One region of the Micromonospora sp. WMMD729 genome, then DNA from elsewhere that is predicted to be linked to it. Evidence: riboswitches for the same ligand, from Rfam matches in the RefSeq annotation. Region 1 holds a riboswitch; each other region holds the start of a gene.
The links. A riboswitch is a leader RNA that binds a small molecule or an ion and turns the genes downstream of it on or off. The one in region 1 is predicted to bind cyclic di-AMP.

Region 1 (2,191 bases):
CCAGGGTCAGCGGGGGCCGACGCCGAGTCGCTCCTGGCAGAACTGGCGCGCCTGGCCGACGCGCTAGGGACGACGAGGGCCCGCCGCGAGCGGATCGCGACGGGCCCGAACCTGTCCCGCGTCGGTCAGCCGGGACGGCCGTAGCTGTGGATGGGCCCGTCGTCGACCTTCTTCATCTTGACGGGCACCCCGGCCTGGGAGGCGTGCACCACCCAGCCGTTGCCGACGTACATCCCGACGTGGTGGATGTCGCTGTAGTAGAAGACCAGGTCGCCAGGGCGCAGGTCGCTCTTGCTGACGTTCTTGGTGACCCGGCTCTGCGCGGCGGCGTTGTGCGGCAGCGACACACCGGCCTTCGCCCAGGCGGCCAGCATCAGCCCGGAGCAGTCGTACGAGTTCGGTCCCTCGGCGCCCCACACGTACGGCTTGCCGATCTGGGCGCAGGCGAACTTGACCGCGATACCGGCACCGCCACCCGGGTAGCTGGCCGGGCAGGGCGCCGGGCGCAGCGGACCGCCGCCGCCGTTGCCGTACACCTTGAGGCGGAGCTTCTGCAGCCGGTCGATCTCCTCGTTGATCTGCTTCTTCTTCGCCGCCAACTGGGCCTCGGTGCGGGTCAGCTGGGCCACCATCTCGTCCAGCGGCGCCTTCTGCCGGGCCAGCTCGTTGCGCAGGTCGGCGACCTGACGGACGTCCTCCTGCTGGTTGTGGGCGAACCGGTCGAGCATCTCGAGCTGCCCGACGACCTCGCTGGGCGACCGGCTGCCGAGCATCGTGTTCACGGTCGACAGGTTCTCGCCCATGTAGGCGCGCACGGCCAGCGCGCTGACCTTGTTCATGGCGGCGTCGACCTGACGCTCCAGCGGCGCGATCCGGGCGGCCAGGGCGTCGGCCTGCTTGCGCTTGAGGGCCAGGTCGGTACGGGTGGCGTTGTGCCGCTCGATGATCGGTTCGAGCTTGTTCCAGTCGTCGTCGATCTGCTTCTCGATCTCGGCGACGGACGGGTCGGCGTGGGCCGCCGTGGCGCTGCCGGTCAGGACGACGGCGACGCCGACCAGGGCGGCGAGGGCGGTGGTGAAGCGGGACCAGCGTGGACGCGGCACGGTCGACGTCGGGTCGGCCGGAGCCGACCGTCCGGACGACGGCCGCGGGGCATGGGAGGCCACCGGGTTCCGTACTCCTTCTTCCTGACCGCCTACCGGGTTAGCTGACGGGTTCGGGCGGGAAGTGGGCGCCCTACCGCAGGAACTGCGGATTCACCCCGGGGATCGTGGGTCCCCGGCTCGCTCGCGAGCGACTCGGCGGTGTCGGTCCGTTACCGCCCGGGGTGGGCAGACCTGCTACCGGGCCGACGAATGACCAGAGTAGAGACGGCCGTTACCGATCCGCAACCCGTGCGGCCGTGACACTCCGTACCGAATCGCGCGTTCCATCGCGGTGATGTGAAGGTTTCTTTCCGCTGATTTTGATACATGGAAAGGTATTGACGCGGACTCCCCCGTAGCGCGAAGGTGACCGCAACCGACACCAGTTCATATGTAGGGGGTTCGATGAAACGTCCGACCCTGCTCGCCGTCGCGCTGCTCACCGCCACGGCGACCGTACCGCTACCCGCCGGACCGGCCGCCGCGGCACCCGTGGCCGACCGCCAGCAGCAGTACGCCGCTGCCGCGACCGAGTACGGCGTGCCGCTCGACGTGCTGCTCGGCGTCTCCTACCTGGAATCCCGGTGGGACAGCAACGCCGGCACCCCGAGCACCAGCGGCGGCTACGGCCCGATGCACCTGACCGACGCCCGTCACGTGGCCGCCCTACCCCGGCGCGGCCACCACGACGCTCCGGGAGAGGACCCGCGCGGCGACGACTCCCGTCGCGCTCTGACGCCCGCGCCCGCCACCGACGACGCGCCGCCCACCGCCGCGCTACAGACGCTGGACGCCGCCGCCGCGTTGACCGGCGCCACCGTCGAGGCGCTGCGCACCGACCCGACCACGAACATCCGGGGTGGGGCGGCGCTGCTGGCCGCGTACCAACGGGAGGTCGGCGCCCCGGTCGGCGTCGGCACCGACCCGGCCACCTGGTACGGCGCGGTGGCCCGCTACGCCGGCGCGGACAGCGCCGATGCCGCGGCGGCCTTCGCCGACGAGGTCTTCACCACGATCGGCGCCGGCGAGACGCGGGTGACCGACGA
Region 2 (2,191 bases), 1.7 Mb from region 1:
GCTCTCGCGCGCCACCCAGCGGCTCACCACCATCGACCCGACCGGCTGACCGTCGCGTTGGCGGTACCGGTCGGACGGGGCCGCCCGTACAGTTGCACACATAGCGATGTGAGCATACATTTGACCCGGTCCCGGGCGGCGTCGGAGGGTGGGTTTCGTGGGAGCAGGACATGACCACCACCACGCGTCGGTCGCCAACGCCGCCCACCAGCACCGGGGACGGCTCTGGGCCGCCTTCGGGCTGCTCGCCACCCTGATGGTGGTCGAGGCGGTGGCCGCCTTCCACACCGGCTCGCTGGCCCTGCTCTCCGACGCCGGACACATGTTCACCGACGTGCTCGGCATCGGGATGGCGCTCGCCGCGATCACCGCCACCCGACGGGCCACCGGCGATCCGCAGCGCACGTTCGGGCTCTACCGCCTCGAGGTGCTCGCCGCCCTGGCCAACGCCGTGCTGCTCTCCGGCGTGGCGGTCTACGTGGTGATCGAGGCGATCGGCCGGTTCGGCGACCCGCACGAGGTGCTCAGCGGGCCGATGCTCACGGTGGCTGTCCTCGGCCTGCTCGCGAACGTGATCGCGTTCGCGCTGCTGCGCGCCGGCGCCCGGGAGAGCATCAACCTCCAGGGCGCCTACCTGGAGGTGCTGGGCGACCTGCTCGGCTCGCTCGGCGTGATCGGCGCGGCGCTGCTCATCACGGTCACCGACTGGTGGTGGGCCGACCCGCTGGTCGCGGTCGCCATCGGCGTGTTCATCCTGCCGCGCACCTGGCGGCTGGGGCGTGCCGCCGTACGCATCCTCGTGCAGGCCGCCCCGGAACACCTCCAGGTCACCGCCGTGCACGACCGGCTGGCCGCGGTGCCCGGCGTGGTCGAGGTGCACGACCTGCACGTCTGGACGCTCACCTCGGGCATGGAGGTGGCCTCCGCGCACCTGACCATGGCGCCCGGCGCGGAGGTCGGCGCGGTGCTCACCGCGGCGCGCACCGCCCTGCGGGAGGACTTCCGCATCGAACACGCCACGTTGCAGACCGAGCCCGGGGCCGCCCCGGGGGCGTGCGGCTCCATCGAGTGGTGAACATCTGCGTCACCACGCCCGCACCGTCCGTCACAACGGCTGCACAGACCCCACCAGCACCGGTAGGCTCTGTCCCGGCCACCACCCGGCGGCGCCTCCCGGCGCCGGTGGCGGCCGCCGCCTAATCGCCCGACAGGGCGAACCGGGGAACCATGTTCCTGGGGTGCATCCGCGTCAGCGGTAGGGATCTTCCGTCCCGAACCCGTCAGCTAACCCGGTCGGCGGCTGACGGAAGGACATGCGTAGTGGCACCAGCACGACCTCTGGCCGCCCGACTGGCGGCACTGATCGTCATGATGGTCACCCTCGGCGTCGCGCTCCCGGTCGGCGCCGCCAGCGCCGCTCCCCCCGGCGGCCTGCGGGCCGCGATGGCACCGGACGGTGACGAGGAGGGCGGCACCCCCGCGCTGCGGGCCCAACTCGAGGCCGCCAGCAAGGGCTACCTGGACGCGAAGCGCGCCCTGGACACCTCCGTCCAGCGGCAGCAGCAACTCGCGGTCAAACTCAAGGACACCGAGGCCGAGATGACCGTCCGCAACGGCAAGGTCGGCGAGATCGCCGGCGTGGCGTACCGCACCGGTCGACTCAGCACCGTCTCGGCCCTGCTCAACAGCAACACCCCCGAGGGCTTCATGGACCGGGCGGCCGCCCTCGACGTGGTGGCCGCCAACGAGGACCGGGTGCTGCGCGACCTGCACGCCACCCGGGACGAGGCGAACCGCACCCGCGTCGCCCTGGACGGCGAGATCCGGGAGCAGCGTAAGCAGGTCGAGGTGATGGCCAAGCGCAAGGAGCAGGCCGAGCGGGCCCTGACCGTCGCCAACGACAAGGCACGCACCACCGCCGCCGACACCGGCTCCAACCGGGGCACCTCCACCGCCAACGCCCAGCCCGCCCCCCGCAACTCCGACGGCTCCTGGCCGTCCGAGTCGTGCAGCGTCAACGACCCCACCCCGGCCAGCGGCTGCATCACCCCCCGCACGCTGCACGCGCTCAACCAGGCCAAGGCCGCCGGCTTCACCCGGTACGTCTCCTGTCACCGCAACGGCGGCTCGGGCGAGCACCCCAAGGGCCGGGCCTGCGACTTCGCCGCGCAGAAGGGCGGCTTCGGCGGGG
Region 3 (2,191 bases), 490 kb from region 1:
CGGTGGCGGGGCCTCGCCGCGCTCGCCGGTCTGGCCGCCAGCTTCGCCATCCTGCTCACCTTCGTGTTGCCCGCCATCGGCGCCGGCCGGTCCCCGCTGCTGGTGGCCGTGGTCGGCGCGGCCCTGATCATGTTCGTGGTGCTCTACCTGACGCACGGGGTGACCGCGCAGACCTCCGTCGCGGTTCTCGGCACCCTGGGCAGCCTGGTGCTCACCGGCGTGCTCGCGACCATCGCCACGGCCGCCACCCAGCTCACCGGCTTCGGCAGCGAGGACGCCACCACGCTCTCGATGTTCCAGTCCGATGTGGACCTGCGCGGCCTGCTGCTCGCCGGGATCATCATCGGCTCACTCGGGGTACTCGACGACGTGACCGTCACCCAGGCCGCCACCGTCACCGAGCTGGCCAACGCCAACCCCGGGCTGGGCCGGCGACAGCTCTACCGGGCGGCCACCCGGGTCGGTCGGGCGCACATCGCCTCCACGGTCAACACCATCGTGCTGGCGTACGCGGGCGCGTCACTGCCACTGCTGCTTCTGCTCACCGCCGACTCGCGTCCCATCGGGCAGATCCTGACCAGCGAGTTCCTCGCCCAGGAGATCGTCCGCAGCGCGGTCGCCACGCTCGGCCTGATCGCCGCCGTACCCCTCACCACCGGGCTGGCCGCGGTGGTGACCGCAGCCGGATCGACGACCCCGACCGACGCGGACGCCCCGGCGCCGCGCCCCCGCGCGGACCGCGCGGAGGCGCTGGCCGCTCTCAGTTCCCCGCCTGCGGGTCGGGCCGACGGGCCCGATCCGCAGCGGAGCACACCCCCATCCACCGCCACCACCGGGTGGCCAGAGCCGAACAGGAGCACGGATACGGCATGGTGACACTCCTCAGCGTGACCGGATCGGGCACCCGCCCTGAGAACCGCGTCACTGGTCACTCAACGCCATGGCGAAATGACGCTTTTAGTCGGCATCAGGACGTAGCTCAGGCGGTGGACTCTCGGGTAACCTCGCTGCCGGTCACCGACGAAGGCGCGCAGCGGCGCCTGCGGTGCCACCGCCCAATCGCCAACCGGCGAGCCGGGGACCCAGGTACGTGGGGTGAATCCGCGACAGCGGTAGGGGCCACTTCCGCCCCGAACCCGTCAGCTAACCCGGTCGGCGGTCGACGGAAGGGAAGATTGTGACGGCACCCCTACGCCGCTGGTTGACGCCCGTGGTGGCCGTGCTCGCTGCGCTGACCGTGTTCGCCGGGCCCCTCCCGGCGCACGCCGCCCCGACGACCCCCACGCCGTCCGGGCACGAGGAGGCCGACGAGCCCAAGCTGCTCACCGACGTGATCGAGCAGACCAACCGGGACTACGTGGCGGCGAAGTCCAAACTGGACAAGTCGAAGAAGCGGCAGCTCGAACTGGCGGTGGAGGTCGAGCGGGCCAAGGCCGATCTGGCCGCGCTGGAGCCGCAGGTCGCGCAGATCGCCGCCCAGTCGTACCGGACCGGGCGGATCGGTGCGATGGCCATGCTGCTGGAGAGCGACGCCCCGGACTCGTTCGTCCAGCGGGCGGCGGCGCTCGACGAGATGAACATGGTCAACGGGAAGAAGCTCGCCGAGGTCAACGCGGTGAAGGCCCGCGCCGAGCAGGCCAAGCTGCTTCTCGACGCCGAGGTACGCGAGCAGCAGAAGCAGACCGCGCTGATGGCGAAGGACAAGCGCGACGCGGAGAAGTCTCTCGCCCTGGTCGGTGGTGAAGGCTTCACCGGTGGCCTGGTCGACGCCAAGTCGATGGTCGCCCGGATCGGCCCGGGGCGCACCGCCGACGGCGACTGGAAGCCCCAGTCGTGCAGCGAGGACGACCCGACCACCTCCGGCTGCGTCACGCCGCGCACCCTGCACGCCTACAAGGAGGTCAAGCGGGCCGGCTTCAACCGGTTCGTGGGCTGCCACCGCAACGGTGGACCGTACGAGCACCCGAAGGGCCGCGCCTGTGACTGGTCGCTGCAGAAGAGCGGCTTCAGCCCGTGGCACAACAACGACACCCGAATGTACGGCAACAACGTCGCCGCGTTCCTCATCCGCAACGCCGACCGGCTCGGCATCTACTACGTGATCTGGAACCGGCAGATCTGGTTCCCGGCGACCGGCTGGAAGTCGTACAGCGGGCCGTCCAACCACACCGACCACGTACACATGTCGCTG
Region 4 (2,191 bases), 2.8 Mb from region 1:
CCCGCCGCGACGCGCGGACGGCCGCCTCGGCGGCCTGACGCGTCCCCCGGGAGACAGCGCACAGACGAACGAACGCTCGGCCGGGGATCCGGCCGAGCGTTCGCCTGTGGTACGTCAGAGAGCGAGCCGCTGCCCCGGGAGGATCAGACCCGGGTCCGCGCCGATCAGCTGACGGTTGCGCTCGTACAGGGCGTGCCAGCCGCCGCTCTGCCGGTGCCGCTCGGCGATCTCGGACAGGGTGTCCCCCGGCCGGACCACGTAGGTGTCACCGCTGGCCGCCGGGGCGGTCCGCTCGTGGTTACGGGTGGCCGGCCGGTCGCCGCGCGACGAGTGCTCCTTGCCGGCGGTGGACGACGACGACGTGCCGGTCGACGTCGTCGAGGACTTGCCGGTGGACTTCGTCGCGGAGCCGCCCGACGAGCCGCCCTTGCGGCCGCAGGTCGGCCACGCGCCGATGCCCTGCCCGTCGAGCACCTTCTCGGCGATCGCGATCTGCTCGCCACGGCTGGCGAGGTCGGCGCGGGCGGCGTACTTCTTGCCGCCGTAGCCGGCCCAGGTGCCCTGGGAGAACTGCAACCCGCCGTAGTAGCCGTTCCCGGTATTGATCTTCCAGTTGCCGCCGGACTCGCACTGGGCGATCGCGTCCCAGTTGACACCGGCCTGGGCCGGGGCCGCCGGGCCGAAGAGGGCGACGGCGCCGGTGACCGCGCCGACGGCCAGGGTGCCGACGGCGACGCGGCGGGTGGTGACCCGTCGATGACGGGGGGTGTACGCAGACGTCATGGAACTTTCCTCCACGCCGGCGAGGTGAGCTGTCGGGTTCGGGCCGAGGAGCCCGGCCGCGCGCTGCGGCTTCACCCCGAGGTGACATGCACCGAGGAACCTGGGTCCCCCGCTCCTGCCCGGGTTCTGTTTCCGACGACCGGGGGCAGGATTTGGCGTTACCGGTCGCGGCGTCCACGGTGGCGGACCCGACCGACGGTAGGCACGGTCGCCGACGGTCGCCCACCGCTTGTGAAGTTGTTCACCGGCCCGCGCGGGGCACCCCGGCCAGCGGTTGCGAACGACGTTCACCTGTGCACCGACCACGATGGACCGATTCCGATCACGGTGTGACGCGTACCTGGTGAATTGACGTTCGGACAGGAAACCGTAGACAACCGATCGCGATGCTCCGAAGCGCACCGGGTCCATCCCGGACCCCACACGCAGGAGGAACCCATGGCGCTCCAGCAGAGTCGCACCGGCCGTCGCCGCGCCGCGGCCACCCTCGTCGCCGTACTGGCCGGCGTGGGCCTGACCCTGTCCACGCCGGCCGCCGCACAGGCGGCCAGCCCGTGCACCAGCCTGACCTTCTACCGGGTCGGCGGCTACCCGGGCGGGGCGGACATGCACGTGCCGACCGTCGGCTGGCAGACCGGGAACAAGAGCTGCTACCTCAGCTACGGCCACTCGAACTCGGCGGTGCTGGTGTTGCAGGAGGCGCTGAACAACTGCTACTCGCGGTCGCTCACCCTGGACGGCAACTACGGTTCGAAGACCCGCGAGGCCGTCCGGTACGCCCAGCACAAGATCAACGAGGACATCGTGTACGCGAACATCGCCGAGGACGGCGAGTACGGCCCGCAGACCCGCGCCTACATGGGCTTCGCGATCTTCGGGGTCAACGGCGGTCCGGTCATCCCCAACGTCTGCTACTACCCGGGCTGACACCACCCGCAGCGCCGGCCGGGGTCCCCGTGGACTCCGGCCGGCGCCGTGGTGGCCCCCACAGGTGCGGCTGCGCCGGGTGAGCCCCGCCCCCGCGCAGCCGTCGGATCAGCAGACCCGGACCGCCTCGATGCGCTTGTTCCAGGTCCCCCCGATGGCGGCCGTGTCGTATGCCAGGTTCGCCCGGTAGCCGTACGCGTGCTGGTAGCCGAGCAGGCCGGTGGCGTTCGCGTTGTCCCAGAAGGTGGAGACGGTGCCGGACGGCCGGTTGTTGATGATCGACTGAGCCTGGTTGCGGAAGTACGAGGGCAGCGTGACGTCCTTACACCAGTTGTACGGCCCGTCGAGCAGGAAGATGTCGCCGCTGAAGTTGGCCCCGGAGTACAGGCAGAGCAGACCCGACGGGCAGGCGTAGTTGGCCTGGGCCGGGCTCGGGGCGACGCCGAGTGTGGCGCCCACGGCGACCACGCCGAGCAGCGCC

Region 2: linked by a shared signal. The riboswitch ahead of ACN263_RS22340 (coiled-coil domain-containing protein) and the one ahead of ACN263_RS30395 (NlpC/P60 family protein) in region 1 are both predicted to bind cyclic di-AMP.
Region 3: linked by a shared signal. The riboswitch ahead of ACN263_RS01320 (coiled-coil domain-containing protein) and the one ahead of ACN263_RS30395 (NlpC/P60 family protein) in region 1 are both predicted to bind cyclic di-AMP.
Region 4: linked by a shared signal. The riboswitch ahead of ACN263_RS12060 (transglycosylase family protein) and the one ahead of ACN263_RS30395 (NlpC/P60 family protein) in region 1 are both predicted to bind cyclic di-AMP.

What each region holds. Positions count from the first base shown of each region.
Region 1 is NZ_CP186059.1:6,583,392-6,585,582, reverse strand. It holds gene dcd (dCTP deaminase) at 1-67, shown strand, start outside; gene ACN263_RS30395 (NlpC/P60 family protein) at 126-1,166, opposite strand; cyclic di-AMP (ydaO/yuaA leader) riboswitch at 1,179-1,314, opposite strand; gene ACN263_RS30390 (N-acetylmuramoyl-L-alanine amidase) at 1,551-2,191, shown strand, end outside.
Region 2 is NZ_CP186059.1:4,896,682-4,898,872, forward strand. It holds gene ACN263_RS22330 (HelD family protein) at 1-49, shown strand, start outside; gene ACN263_RS22335 (cation diffusion facilitator family transporter) at 158-1,075, shown strand; cyclic di-AMP (ydaO/yuaA leader) riboswitch at 1,184-1,315, shown strand; gene ACN263_RS22340 (coiled-coil domain-containing protein) at 1,321-2,191, shown strand, end outside.
Region 3 is NZ_CP186059.1:287,770-289,960, reverse strand. It holds gene ACN263_RS01325 (YibE/F family protein) at 1-876, shown strand, start outside; cyclic di-AMP (ydaO/yuaA leader) riboswitch at 1,043-1,173, shown strand; gene ACN263_RS01320 (coiled-coil domain-containing protein) at 1,178-2,191, shown strand, end outside.
Region 4 is NZ_CP186059.1:2,644,376-2,646,566, reverse strand. It holds gene ACN263_RS12065 (hypothetical protein) at 1-38, shown strand, start outside; gene ACN263_RS12060 (transglycosylase family protein) at 115-783, opposite strand; cyclic di-AMP (ydaO/yuaA leader) riboswitch at 783-951, opposite strand; gene ACN263_RS12055 (peptidoglycan-binding domain-containing protein) at 1,222-1,710, shown strand; gene ACN263_RS12050 (peptidase inhibitor family I36 protein) at 1,819-2,191, opposite strand, start outside.